3 regions of the Pantoea sp. X-Soil-ISGK-275 genome follow, and region 2 is predicted to be linked to each of the others. Evidence: predicted binding sites of a transcription regulator. Region 2 holds the regulator's gene; each other region holds the start of a gene.
What was found. Region 2 encodes Fur, which represses iron uptake genes when iron is present. Its sites were predicted from a motif close to ATAATAATGAGAACNACTATCAA; they were not measured.
Positions count from the first base shown of each region.

Region 1: fes (enterochelin esterase) is a predicted target of Fur. The motif match lies at 2,015-2,037, and genes of this name have one in related genera.
Region 3: AC6I8A_RS16135 (TonB-dependent receptor domain-containing protein) is a predicted target of Fur. The motif match lies at 1,707-1,729, and genes of this name have one in related genera.

Region 1 is NZ_AP035977.1:741,548-744,829, reverse strand. Features, by position in the region: gene AC6I8A_RS22940 (amino acid adenylation domain-containing protein) at 1-334, opposite strand, end outside; gene AC6I8A_RS22935 (MbtH family protein) at 385-606, opposite strand; gene fes (enterochelin esterase) at 599-1,957, opposite strand; gene AC6I8A_RS22925 (TonB-dependent siderophore receptor) at 2,236-3,282, shown strand, end outside.
Region 2 is NZ_AP035976.1:1,305,910-1,309,191, reverse strand. Features, by position in the region: gene ybfE (LexA regulated protein) at 69-344, shown strand; gene fldA (flavodoxin FldA) at 482-1,012, shown strand; gene fur (ferric iron uptake transcriptional regulator) at 1,367-1,816, shown strand; gene AC6I8A_RS06040 (hypothetical protein) at 1,875-2,270, opposite strand; gene glnS (glutamine--tRNA ligase) at 2,506-3,282, opposite strand, start outside.
Region 3 is NZ_AP035976.1:3,486,260-3,489,541, forward strand. Features, by position in the region: gene AC6I8A_RS16135 (TonB-dependent receptor domain-containing protein) at 1-1,577, opposite strand, end outside; gene AC6I8A_RS16140 (Rdx family protein) at 1,799-2,086, shown strand; gene AC6I8A_RS16145 (PadR family transcriptional regulator) at 2,146-2,685, opposite strand; gene AC6I8A_RS16150 (siderophore-interacting protein) at 2,775-3,282, opposite strand, start outside.

The sequences.
Region 1 (3,282 bases), on a different replicon from region 2:
GATCGGCCTGCATTAGTTTGTGCGCCTGGCTGCTCGCATCGGCACGCTGGCTGAAATCGTGCCATTCCGGCGCGACCGGCGCTTGCGCATCAAACCACTGCGCCGGATTGCCATTATCGTCAAGGCCGAAGCGCGCCTGCACAGTATCGGCTTCCGCCATCGCTTGCTGAATGGCGCTGTCCAGCGCCGCCCGATTGATGTTGCCGTGCAGCACGCTGTAGTGCGCCACGGTAAATTGGTTGCGCGGCTGCGCAATGCTGTCAGCGATCCAGATGCCGGGCTGCGCCGCGACTAAAGGATAGGCCGCTGAAGGGGCCGGATTAAACGTTGCCAAAGGACAATTCCTGTCGAGAAAAACGATTAAAAAAAGAGAAAGTTAAAAAATTAATGCGCGGTAGACGACGTCTGTTGCGTCGCTGGCCGCATGTCGTGCCAGTTTGCTTCGATAAACTCAATGGCGGCGCTGCGCGTCAGTGGTCCCGCCACGTTGTGCCAGCCTGCCGGAACCGGAGCAAAAGCCGGCCACAGGCTGTATTGCTGACGCGCGTTGAGCAGCACCAGAAAATCGAGCGTGTCGTTATCAAACGGATTCTGTTGTTCAGACATGGTTATTACCTTCAGAAGGTGAGGTTGTAGGGAGAAAATCGGCCAGCAGCCAGCGGCAGCCGTCGATCAGACCGCCGCGCCAGCACAACGCATCGTGCCCTCCGGCGAAGCGGCGAAAATGTAATTCATGGCCTGCGGCTTGCAGCGCCGGGACGATCTGCTGGTTGACGTACACCATGTCTGCCTCGCGATCGCCCACTTCCTGGAAAATCTTCAGCTTGCCCGGCGGTAAATCGCCCTGTTGCAGCCGTTCCAGTATCAAACCCGGCGCGTGCTGCTCGCGGTTGGCGTAGTCGCGGATGTATTGCAGATGCGGCCACCAGAAGGAGCCGGATTGCGTGAGAATGCGGCCAAAACGCTGCGGCCAGTGCAAACCCGCATACAACGCGGCAAGTCCGCCATAGCTTTGTCCGGCTACCAGCGTGCGGTCGGCGTCGCCGCTGAACGCTGCGTGCTGGCGTGCCAGCGGTAACAGTTCCTGCTGCACCGCCTGCCAGAAGGTTTCATTGCACGGCAATTCGGCTTCGCGATGCTGGCTATCGATGACATCGATAAACAGCCAGCAGGCGGGCGGAAGTTCGCCATCGGCGGTGACCTGATCCAGCGCGCTGAAAATCGGTTGGCCGTACACCCAGTTTTGTCCGTCGAGTAGGATCGCCAGCGGACGCTGTTCGGGCTGAGTTGTTGTGCCGGTGCTGTAGAGCCAGACGTTACGCATGACGTTGAGCAACGTGCTGTGCCACTGCAGGGTTTGCAGCGTATCTGGCCAGGTTTCCGCCATGCCGGCATCCAGCGCGCGCCAGGCGGATTGATCCGGCGCATCCGGCATGTGCGCATTGCTTAAGGCAAAACGGCGGCTGCTGAGAAATGGCGGCGTGGGATTGAATTTGTCGGGGATCGCCAGCGGCATCAGCGAGATCCACCACTTGCGCTGTAGCGCGCGACAGGCGGCATCGTCGCCACAAAACAGCGGCGGCAACTGCTGTGCGGTGGCGGGAATCAGGCTGTAACTGCCGCGCCAATCAGATTCAATGGCGGTCAACCAATGCCAGACGTTGCTGTCGCCCACGCGAACCAGACTTTCTGGCGCTTCGCTGTGGTGATCGGTGACGCCGTTAATATCGACGTAAACCCGTTCAGTGGAAGAAAGTGCGGAATGTCCTTCAGGATCGCGCCAGAAGAAGTGCATGGTCGTTTGGCCATTTTCGTCACGCTCAACCAGCGGCGTACCGACCGCATAAAGCCGCTGCCACCAGCCTTCGCTACCCAAATCCGCCTGCTGCAACCATTGCGCAACTGTCCCGGCGGGCAACCACGTCTGCGTCGTTTTTTCTGCGCTTGTTAGAAACATCCTGCAACCCATCTCCACATTTTGTTCACTGTCTTTACTTAACCAAAGCTAATGCAAATGCTATTGATAACGATTTACATTTGCAATATGATTTTTCGCGCCTAAGAAACCTTCGGATTATCAGTGGATTATTTTGTGAAGGACGTCACGCAGGGAGATTAGGACCGTAAATAACGCAAGCGAGTAATATTTCAATCCGTTACAGCCATTGTCGTTGGGCGAGGGCGACTGAACGGATTATTTCATCTACAAGGCAGTTTGAAATAGAGATGGCAACTATGTCCGTTAAAGCAAGAAATTCAGCAATACCTGCTGTGGCACGTCAATTCAGACTTAATCCTCTGTACCTTTCTCTGGCCTCAATTCTGTTGGTGGCACCGGCTGCCTTCAGCGTGGCCGCCGAAGAGACCCTTACCGTAAACGCCGACACGCGTGAAAGCGTGACCTCGCCGCTGCAAGGTTATGTGGCGAAAGAGAGCGCGGCGGGCACCAAAACGTCCACGCCGCTGCGCAAAACCCCGCAATCCATTTCGGTGATTACCCGTGAGCAGATGGACGATCAAGCCGCGGCTTCTGTTGCCGATGCGTTGAGCTACAGCAGCGGCGTGCTGACCAACTATCGCGGTAACTCCAACCGAAACGATGAGATCATCGCGCGCGGTTTCCGCTATGCGCCGAAATTCCTCGATGGCCTGAGCTACGGTTTATCCGGCCAGGCGGGCGCAGCGGGGCAAATCGATCCCTGGTTGCTGGAGCGCGTAGAGATGATCCACGGCCCAGCATCTGTGCTGTATGGCCAGGTGAATCCAGGCGGCATTGTGGCGATGACCAGCAAGCGCCCAACCGCGCAGAGCATTCACAAAGTACAGCTCAGCACCGGCAACCAGCATTTGGGTGAAGCGGCGTTTGATTTCGGCGGCAAGCTGAATGATGACAACACGCTGTTCTACCGCCTGAACGGTATCGCCAGCACCAAACATGAGTTCGTGAAGGACAACAAACAGCAGCGCATGGCGATTGCGCCAGCGATGACCTGGCTTCCGAACGCGGATACCAGCTTTACGCTGCTGACCATGTACCAGAACGAGCCTAAAGCGGGTTACCGTAACTTCCTGCCGGCCAGCGGTACGTTGAAAGAGAGCAGCGCGGGTTACATTCCTTACGATTTCAACGTCAGCGATCCGAGCTTCAATGAAGCCAAGCGCGAACAGACCTCGATTGGCTATATCTTCGAGCACAATCTCAACGACAACCTGAGCTTCACGCAGAATCTGCGCTACAGCAACATGGACGAATCGTACAAATATCTGGTGTACACCTTTGAT
Region 2 (3,282 bases):
GTCGGGCCGATAATGTTTTAATCGCGCAGCGCCTTTCCGCCGTTCGCGCCCACTCAGTTTTACAAACCATGGCAAAAGAACAGACAGACCGCACGACGCTTGATCTCTTCGCAGACGAGCGGCGTCCTGGTCGCCCGAAAACCAGCCCGCTGACGCGTGATGAACAGTTACGCATCAACAAACGCAACCAGCTCAAGCGCGATAAAGTGCGTGGGCTGCGTCGTGTTGAGCTGAAGATGTCGAGCGAGGCGGTTGACGCGCTCAGCACGCTGGCCGATCAGCAAAACATCAGTCGCAGCGAATTGATTGAACAAATGCTGCTGGCACAACTCAAACTGTCTTAACGCGCGAAGACCGCACGCTGGAACACAAAGTCACGGCTTTACAAGTTCCGCACTTTTTACCGGTCTGCTATTATTCGCATAACTGTGCAGTCAACTGACTTACTTTCACAATCAGGATTCAAGAGGTTACCTAACCCATGGCAATCGTAGGCATTTTCTTCGGCAGCGATACCGGCAACACTGAAAACATTGCAAAGATGATCCAGAAACAACTGGGTAAAGATGTCGCCGAAGTGCATGACATTGCTAAGAGCACCAAAGAAGATCTCGATGCGTTCGACATCCTGCTGCTGGGCATTCCAACCTGGTATTACGGCGAAGCGCAGTGCGACTGGGATGATTTCTTCCCGACGCTGGAAGAGATTGATTTCAATGGCAAGCTGGTAGCGCTGTTTGGTTGTGGCGATCAGGAAGATTACGCCGAATACTTCTGTGACGCGATGGGCACCATCCGTGACATCATCGAGCCTAACGGTGCGGTGATTGTGGGTCACTGGCCAACCGAAGGCTATCACTTCGAAGCCTCTAAAGGCCTCGCCGATGACAAAAACTTCCTGGGTCTGGCAATTGATGAAGATCGTCAACCAGAATTGACCAACGAACGTGTTGAGAAATGGGTGAAGCAGATCTTCGACGAGTTGCAGCTGAAAGAGATTATTGAAGCTTAATTCCCTGCTCTGCCCGATGTGCGCGCTGCCTCACATCGGGCAACGGAATTTCCTATAAAAATAATAGCTACGGTTTTTTAACTTTTCCCCGCAAATCTGTAGAATACCCGCAATGGTCATCCGCTTATTCCTCTGGCAGTAGAATGAGGCTGAGTGAAATGGAATCCAAAACCCAAGCGTCCTGAAGACATTAGTGACGTTATCCTTACAACCTTTGGTGATTAAGGACGTTGCCTTGGTTTTCATTTCACTGCTTGAGTTCTATAATGAGACGCAAATGAGAATGCGCGTTGACCTAAACATTCAAGGCCCCTGCGCCGCAAGTGACTAGCAAAGTAACAGGACAATATCCGCATGACTGACAACAACTCCGCATTGAAGAAGGCTGGCCTGAAAGTCACGCTACCCAGACTGAAAATTCTGGAAGTGCTTCAGGGACCCGGCCCCGAGTCCCATCACGTCAGTGCGGAAGATTTGTATAAGCGCCTGATCGATATGGGCGAAGAGATTGGTCTGGCAACGGTTTATCGCGTTCTTAACCAGTTTGACGACGCGGGCATCGTAACCCGTCATAACTTTGAAGGCGGTAAGTCTGTCTTCGAACTGACTCAGCAACATCACCATGATCACTTGATCTGCCTTGATTGTGGCAAAGTTATCGAATTCAGCGATGAATCAATCGAAACGCGTCAGCGTGAAATTGCTACTCGCCACGGCATCAAGCTTAGCAACCACAGCCTGTATCTGTATGGTCACTGTGCTCTGGGAGACTGCCGCGAAGACGATACGCTCCACGATAAGTAATTGAGTGTGCTATGCAGTATAAAAAAACCGGCTTAAGCCGGTTTTTTTATATCTGAAATCAGGCAACGAGCGTTTCCTGCAAGTAGCGCCAGCGCGGAATGGCGGTGCTGCAATCCAGCACCGCCAGAGAAATGCGGCTCTGATTGGTGCCATTCATCATCTGCAATTCACGATACTGAATCGTGACTTCCTCACTTTGCTGCGAAATGATGGCGTGCTCACTGGTGGCAATTCGCATCCCTTCACGCTGTCCCTGCAACTGGCGAAACAGTGTTTCCATCTCATTAAGATCAAGCTGTTTACCCTGTGGCGTGACCATTTTGAAGTCGGGATGAAAGTACGACAAGAACAGATCAATGCTGTCATCACTGCCTTCTGCCTGATTAAAAATACGTTCGATAAGCTGATGTAAAACCACCACGCTATGTTTGGCTTCCAGGGCGAGACTTGTCATTTTTTATCCTTTGATTACCCGCAGAGCAACGGCTGAGAGCGCATAGCCTACCTGAAAAAAAGTTTTTCACACTGGCAAATGGTTTAATTTTGCTAAAGTCAGAATAGTCGCAAATAAGGAATTAATGGCTAATTGCAGGGAGCAGCATAAAAGGTCGTATCTGGTTAAATCGAGACAATAAAAAAGGGCGATTGCTCGCCCTTTCATGATCATATCGTGCTAGCGACAAAAAATATTAATCGCCGATTTTTGCCCAGGTATCACGTAAACCAACGGTGCGGTTAAACACCAGCTTGGATGGCTGTGAATAGACGCTATCCGCACAGAAATAGCCTTCACGTTCAAACTGGTACGGCGCCATTGGATCGGCTGCACGCAAACCTGGCTCCACGAAGCCCTGTTTGATTTCCAGTGAGTTCGGGTTGATGGTGGTGAGGAAATCCTCCGCCGCGCCCGGATTTGGCACACTGAAAAGACGATCGTACAGGCGGAATTCCGCTGGCAGCGCGTGAATCGCAGAAACCCAATGGATAACGCCTTTCACTTTGCGGCCATCGGCCGGATCTTTGCTCAGCGTATCAACGTCGCAGGTACAATAGATGCAGGTGATATTGCCCTCATCATCCTTCGCTACTCGCTCGGCACGGATCACGTATGCATTACGCAGACGCACTTCTTTGCCCAGCACCAGACGTTTGTACTGCTTGTTGGCCTCTTCACGGAAATCCGCGCGATCGATCCACACTTCACGACTGAATGGCACTTCTCGCGTGCCCATCTCCGGTTTGTTCGGATGATTCGGCATGCTGATGATCTCTTCGTGACCTGCAGGCAGGTTCTCGATCACCACTTTCAGCGGATCCATTACGGCCATCGCACGCGGTGCGTTTTCATTGAGATCGTCACGAATGCACGATTCCAGTGAAGCCATCTCCACGATATTGTCCTGTTTGGTCACACCAATACGGCGGCAGAATTCACGGATGGAAGCGGCGCTGTAACCACGACGACG
Region 3 (3,282 bases), 2.2 Mb from region 2:
ATCAACGCATACTGCGCGCTCCCCGCATAGCTGGAGCCAAGATTCCATGAACCATACAGTTGGCTGGTGGTAGGGAACTGCACGCCGCGTTTATATTGCAGATAGGTGGTCAGCGCTGGCGTTAAGTCGTACTGGAAGGTCAGCGATGGCAGCACCTGCGTATCGGAGTTGGTTTTGCCGTACAGCGCATCAACCTGCTCTTCGGTTAGTACTGTGCTGCCGTTAGTCAGATCGCCCAGATCCTTGGGTTTGGTGCTTTGATACATCATGCGTACGCCGGGAATAACCGCGAAGTTGTGGCTATCAACATCGAAATTGATCTTATCTTGCAGGTAACCCGCCACCGCGAAGGTGCGGCTGTCAGATTGTGGCTGCGTGATGGCGCTGAAGGTGCTCGGCGTTGGCTCCTGACGGAATGGACGCTCGCTGTTATCCAGGCGCGCGTTGACACCGGCACTCAGCTCGTGACGGCCCAGCGTTTTGGTGCCGCGTGTGTCGAAGCCATAGGTATCGACGTTGAAATCGGAATAGACAAAGCCGTATTGGCTGGCGCTGGTTGGCAAATAGGTATTGTCGTGCGCCTGCGTTTGCTGCCAGTAAAGGCGCGTGGTCAGCGTATCGATAACGTCGTTGTACGGCGTCCACTCATCCGCCAGATTGATACCCCAGCGGCGCGTATCACTCTGCTGCTGCGCGGTACCCCAAACCGTGTTGCCGCTGGTGTCCCAGGTATCGTAATGGCTGTGATTGGTTTTGTGATAGTAATCGAAAGTAGCGCTCAGCTTGTGCTGATCGTTCGGCTGCCAGATGCCGGAGGTCATAAAGGCGTCAGAGTGCCAGTTGGCCGGATAAGCATCGATCACGCCGCTGTTGTTCTCGGTTTCCTGACCGTCGCGACGGCTGTAAACAAACAGGCCGCGTAGCTCATCATCGCCGGCGGCGGCGGTGATGCCGTTGTGCCAGCTACGATTCGATGAGTCGTAACCGCTCTGATAACCGAAGTAGGTTTTTTTGTCACTGCTAAGGTAATCGTCGGCGCTTTTGTTATGGAATGAGACGTTACCGCCAATCGAGGTATTCGGTTGATCCACCGCCGTGGCGCCCTTCTCGATATCAACGCTGCCGAACATGTAGGGATCGATGTAATCACGGCCAATTCCAAAGGTGTTGTTGCCGGTTCGGCTGACGTAAGGACGGCCGGTGGCATCTGGAATCGGAATGCCGTCGATATCCATGCCGACGCGGTTACTCTCCAGACCACGAATGTTGTAACCGGTATAGCCCGCGCGGTCGAAACCGCTTTTGCCGGCCGAGGATCCGCCGCTGGATCCGGTGGCGCTGATCAGCGGCTCATAACGCATGATCGAACCGAAATCATTCGCACCGCGTTTTTGCAGCTCTTGTGCCGTGATGGTGGTTTTATTGCCGGCCTGCTGTTTTGGCGCGGTGACGGTGAGAACCGGTTCATTGCTGGTACTGTCGCTGGCGGCAAAACTGCAAGCGGCATGAATGGCTGAAGATAAGATGGCAACTTTGAAAAGACGTTGCTGGGCCGTTCCCTGAAAGAGTGAAGACATGCGCGAAATACCTGGTTAATTGTTAGTATTCGCTCACTTGCTTGCTGCCTGAAAGTACGGGCTTGGGTTAAAAGACCGTAAAAAAATATGGACTTATTTTATGTAATAAATGATGTCGACAGGAATGTAATGCAAGTGGTAATCATTATCAACTAGCAGTAAGCTAAGATGTATCTTGGACCGCACATTTTGTTAACTTATATATCTAAAAGAGACAGGTTATGTCACAGAAACCAGCGATTACCATTCATTACTGCACACAATGTAACTGGCTGCTGCGTTCCGCCTGGATGGCGCAGGAGTTGCTGCATACGTTTGCCGAGGATTTAAGTGCGGTAACGCTACAACCGGGAACCGGCGGCGTATTTGAGATCACCATTGATGGTCAGGTGATTTGGGAGCGTAAGCAGGAAGGCGGATTTCCGGATGCGGCCGCGCTGAAGCAGCGCGTACGCGATGTTTGCTGGCCGGATCGCGCGTTGGGGCATGTGGATAAGAAGAAGAGTTGATTTTGGTTGGTGCGATTTTCTGGACGGTCGCCATGAATGGCGACCCTACGTTCGTAATGCTAACTTTTGGCGATTTTTTCCGCCGCTTCGTGCAGCGCGCTAATGACTATCTCCAGCGCCTCATCCGAAATATCTTCCTGCGCCAGACGATGATTCAAGGTGTGTTTGATCAGGTGAATCGCCTGCTCAACCTGCGGAATGCTGCGGTTATTCACCAGAATCGCCAGTGAGGTTAAGCGCTCGATAATCGCATCCACATTGTCACGATTCTCTGCCAGCAGCGCCACGCCGCTCTCATTCAGTGCATAGGCTTTGCGTGATGCCTGCGCATCGACCACGCGAATCGCATCCATCTCTTCGAGCAGCGTCAGGTTGGGATAAATAATGCCGGGACTCGGGGAATATTCCCCTTTGGAGAGCTCTTCAACCGATTTGATCAGCTCATAACCGTGCGCAGAACTGTTGGCCAGAAAGTGCAGCATTAACAGGCGGATATCGCTGGCATCCAGCATCCGCTCCCGACGCTTCTTACGTGCGCCTGCACAGACGGTACGCTGTGCGTGATCGGATTGCCATGGAAAATCCCGCTGCTGTTTCATTGCCTTCCTGAGCGCTAATTAAGGGAGGTTGATAGTAGTCTGCCACCTGGCAAAATTCAACACAGGCGGCAGCGCGCGCAGCATTACCGTTATTTCTGATGCCAATAAGCTACGGCGCGCACGAAATCGGTATTTGCACCGCGTCCCTGGGTGAAGTAATCGCTCAGCAATTTCACCGCTTCGCCCTCGCCGGTCAGCCAGATGAAATATTCAGTGGCGGGCAGCGCAATCTGATCCAGCTGTGCCGTAATCGGTGCCAGGTTATCGGCCTGCATGTTGCCGCTTCCCAACCAGCTCACCTGCACATTTGGCAAATCACCGAGATAATCGCGGCCGGTGGCTTCATCGGCATAGGCCAGCAGGTGGATTTCCTGCGCCTGGATTTCGCTGTAACGACGTTTAAAGGCCGGCAAACCGGTCTCATCGCAGACGTAAATCTGGCAGGCATAATCCGTTGGTATCACCAACGAACCGCGCGGGCCGCCCATCGCGATTTGATCGCCCACTTTGGCTTGGTTTGCCCAGCTGCTGGCAACGCCGCCATCGTGGATGTAGAAATCGATGGTCAGGGAATCGACGCCGTTAAATTCCAGCGGC